Regions from separate parts of the Mesorhizobium sp. P2_H9 genome, predicted to be linked through region 1. Evidence: predicted binding sites of a transcription regulator. Region 1 holds the regulator's gene; the other holds the start of a gene.
What was found. The regulator LexA, encoded in region 1, represses DNA repair genes until DNA is damaged. The targets are predictions, from matches to a motif close to TGTTCNNNNTGTGTTCNG.
Positions count from the first base shown of each region.

Region 2: AC1DXN_RS19670 (helicase-related protein) is a predicted target of LexA. The motif match lies at 711-728, and genes of this name have one in related genera.

Region 1 is NZ_JBFUFX010000003.1:71,055-73,257, forward strand. It holds gene kynU (kynureninase) at 1-514, opposite strand, end outside; gene lexA (transcriptional repressor LexA) at 1,007-1,744, shown strand; gene AC1DXN_RS06245 (ComEC/Rec2 family competence protein) at 1,738-2,203, opposite strand, start outside.
Region 2 is NZ_JBFUFX010000010.1:19,766-21,968, reverse strand. It holds gene AC1DXN_RS19675 (TetR/AcrR family transcriptional regulator) at 1-202, shown strand, start outside; gene AC1DXN_RS19670 (helicase-related protein) at 893-2,203, shown strand, end outside.

The sequences.
Region 1 (2,203 bases):
GGTTGACCAGCACCACGGAGGTGCGTTCGTCGATCAGCTCTTCGATATCAGGCGCGTCGAAACCCGAAAGGCGCAGCTGAGTGTTCTTTCGCGTCGAGACCACGCCTTCGGCCATGTAGAGGTCGGTCGGAAAACTGTCACCCTCGGCGACGATGACCGGCCGCTCCGGCCGCATGGCCATCGCGGCGTGCAGCAGCTTGTAAATGTTGACCGAGGTCGTGTCACAGACCACCGTCTGGCCGGCGGCGGCGCCGATCAGGCGCCCAAGCTGGTCACCGAGCTCGAGCGGCATGTCGAACCAGCCGGCCGTGTTCCAGGCGCGGATCAGGTCATGCGCCCATTCCTCGGTCGCCGCCTTGCGCAACTCGTCGCAAGCGGCATGCGAGGCAGCCCCCAGCGAATTGCCGTCGAGATAGATCACTCCTTGCGGCAGCACAAAGCGGTCGCGCATGGCGCGCAGCGGATCCGCGGCATCCATCGCCTCGATGGCCGCCAGATCGGGAATTCCTGTCATGGTTTGTCTACTCCCCCAACATTCGACGCAACGCCGGAACGACGGCATCCATCGGTCACCAGCGCTTTTCCACCACCTGGCATCGCGCGGCAAGGTTCCACCGATGACAAGCTGTCCGACCAGGTGCTGAAAATCAGGAGCCAAACCTGCCCAAGGTTGGCGTTTTGACTTCGTTTCGTTCACGGTGCATTAACCAAATCGCCCCGTCGATATGGCTGCAATTGCGCGCCATCTTTGCCGACTGACGGCCGATTCCAATGCCGCCTTTTGGGAACCCAGAGGCGGCAAACGGAAGCAGAATCAAGGCGATGAGGCGCGAACCGGTGAAAGCGCGGCGGTGCCGTTGGCGCGGCGGTATCGTTTCCAGAGCCCTAACATATTCATTAAACTTTAAACGGTTGCGGAACACAACTGGAACAGATAGTGTTTGTTCTGGGTTTGTTTTTCTGATTCTGGTTCGAAATCTCTGGTTCGAAACCCTTGGGGGCCGCCATGCTGACGCGCAAGCAACATGAACTTCTGATGTTCATCCATGAGCGACTGAAGGAGAGCGGCATTCCGCCGTCGTTCGACGAGATGAAGGAAGCGCTGGACCTTGCCTCCAAGTCAGGCATTCACCGGCTGATCACGGCGCTGGAAGAACGCGGCTTCATTCGCCGGCTACCCAACCGTGCCCGCGCCCTGGAAGTGCTGCGGCTGCCGGACTCGATCGCGCCCGGCCTCAACGCAGCGCGCAAATTCTCGCCGAGCGTTATCCAGGGCAGTCTTGGACAAGGCGGCCTCGGGCGGCAAATCAAGCCGGCGCCTTCGCGCATGCCTTCGGCCGGCAATGACGACGATGTGGTCGCCGCCGTGTCGATCCCGGTGATGGGACGCATTGCCGCCGGTGTGCCGATCGACGCCATCCAGCACCAGACGCATTCGATCTCGGTGCCACCGGACATGATCATGGGCGGCGAACACTATGCACTGGAGGTGAAGGGCGATTCGATGATCGAGGCCGGCATTTTCGACGGCGACACGGTCATCATCCGCAACGCCGATACCGCCAGCCCGGGCGAGATCATCGTGGCGCTGGTCGATGACGAGGAAGCGACGCTGAAGCGGTTCCGCCGCAAGGGCGCCTCGATCGCGCTTGAGGCCGCCAATCCGGCCTATGAGACCCGCATTTTCGGCCCGGACCGGGTCAAGGTGCAAGGCAAGTTGGTCGGGCTGATCCGCCGTTACTGAGCCGGCTTGACGGCTGATTTTTCGGGCTTCTTGTAGGGCGGTAGCCCCCTCGCTTCGCGAGAGAATTTTCGTTGGACGTGCCAGGGGCGGTATGGCTTGTCGACGGCAAAGTCGATCTCTGCCGGCCTGGTCGCCGATTGCGGATCGAAGAAGATGGCTGCGCTGCCCGAACGGGCAAGTTGTCGTTTGTTGACGACAAGGACCAGCGGATCGCGGCAAGGGTCATAGGCGGTGGCGTCGTCGATGACAATCAGGGTCGCGAAAGAGCAGGCTTTCCACGCGTTCTTGCGGTCTTCGACATAGGCGACGATCGCGCCGGAGGGATGCCGTGCAAGGCACAGCCCGGCTTTGCAATAGAAGGGCGAGCCTGGCGGCAATTCGGTCGGGTCGGCAATATCGAATTGTTCGCTGCTGTTGTCGAACGTCTCGGGCTCGACGATGGTTTCGGACTTTAGGGCG
Region 2 (2,203 bases), on a different contig from region 1:
GGTGTGGCCAGTGGTTGGGTCGGCCGGAGCCGCCGCCGATGCGGGTCGACGGGCCGGGCTCGTTTCGAGCCAGCTGCTGGGTTTGGCGATGTGTCGATACTTGCTGCGGCTTCCGCCCGTCGTCGCCTTGTCCCACGACGAAATCATCCTGAACGTCGGCCCGACATTGCAGCGCTATGCAACGGGAGAGGACGCACCCTAAACCGACGCTGAGAACCATTGTTGGTCGGGTCAGGCCGTCGTGCAGCGACTGCACCGGCCAAAGCACGTGATGCCGATCTGTGCCACTCCGGTACGCAGATGTTAACGGCAACAGCGCCGCCTGTGCGAAACCTGTTAGCAAGCCTGTGGATTCTCGGTGGAAAACCTGTTCACAACACAAGATATTGGAGTGAACAAACCGGGAAAATCGGGCCATCGCTGATTCGTCGCCGATTCGTTCCGGCTTTGACCGGAACGTTAACGGCGAAGTCTGAAACCACCCTCCAAATGATTAAAGCGCGTTAGGAAAGATCAACAATTTCATAATCTTGGGCGAGGTCCGCCGCCAGGATCCGATCCTTCCCCGGCAAAGGTTAACATCAGCGTTCGCCTGCATGAATCGGGCCAGTTCCAGCGATTCAGCATGTGGTGAGACTCGCCGGTCAAAAATCCACATGTAGCCGTGAACAAAAGCTGAACCTGCAGGAGTCACTGATTCGTCGCCGATTCGTTCCAGACTCGTTCCAACTGTTAACCGCGGACGGATTCGGCCCTCGAACGCGACCTTCGGACAGCAGGCAGGAACATTCCGCTTTCGCTTCGCGCGTGAAATCCCTATGTGTCGCCTGTCACACGCGCCACATTGAGGCGCGCTCCCGACAACACGGCAGAAAGCCTTATTTCCAGGTCGATGAACATTCAGCCGAAACACACTGAGCCGCTGATCTTGTCGGGCCGCGACGTGACCGCTGTGCTCGGCCCGACCAACACCGGCAAAACCCATCTCGCCATCGAGCGCATGGTGGCGCATGAAAGCGGCATTATCGGCCTGCCGCTCAGGCTGCTTGCCCGCGAAGTCTATGCCCGCGTCTGCGAGAAGGTCGGCGCCCACAAGGTGGCGCTCATCACCGGCGAGGAGAAGATCCAACCGGCAGGCGCCAGATATTCCGTCTGTACCGTCGAAGCCATGCCGCGCGAGACCGACGCCGCCTTCGTTGCCATCGACGAGGTGCAGCTGGCCGGCGATCTCGAACGCGGCCACATCTTCACCGACCGCATCCTGCATCTGCGCGGCCGCCAGGAGACGCTGCTGCTCGGTGCAGCCACCATGCATGGCATCCTGCAGCGCCTGCTGAAGGGCGTCTCGGTGGTGACGCGGCCGCGGCTGTCGCATCTCGCCTATGCCGGATCGAAGAAGCTGACCCGTTTGCCCCGGCGCACGGCGATCGTCGCCTTCTCCGCCGACGAGGTCTATGCCATTGCCGAACTGATCCGCCGCCAGCAGGGCGGTGCTGCCGTCGTGCTCGGCGCTCTGTCACCCCGCACCCGCAACGCGCAGGTGGCGCTGTTCCAGTCGGGCGATGTCGACTACTTGATCGCCACCGACGCCATCGGGATGGGCCTCAACCTCGATCTTGATCACGTCGCCTTCGCCCAGAACCGCAAATTCGACGGCTACCAGTACCGCAATTTGACGGCGGCCGAACTCGGCCAGATCGCCGGTCGTGCCGGCCGGCATCTGCGCGACGGAACCTTTGGCGTCACCGGCCAGGTCGATCCGCTCGACGAGGAACTGGTCAAGCGGATCGAAGGACATGAGTTCGATCCGGTGAAAGTGCTGCAATGGCGCTCTGCCCGTTTCGACTTTGCCAGCCTCGATGCGCTGAAGCGCTCGATCGAGACCAACGCGCCGGTCGAAGGCCTGACGCGGGCGCTGCCGGCGGTCGACGCTCAGGCGCTCGAGTATTTGTCCCGCGACGAGGACATAAAGGCGCTGGCCACCGACCCCAAACGCGTTGCGCTTCTGTGGGAAGCCTGCGCCCTGCCCGACTACCGGAAGATCGCGCCGGCCCAGCATTCGGACCTCATCGCCTCGATCTACATGGACCTGGCCAGGCACGGTCATGTCGACGAGAACTACATGGCCGAGCAGGTGCGCCGCGCCGACACCACCGAGGGCGACATCGACACGCTGTCGCACCGTATTGCCGAGATCCGCACC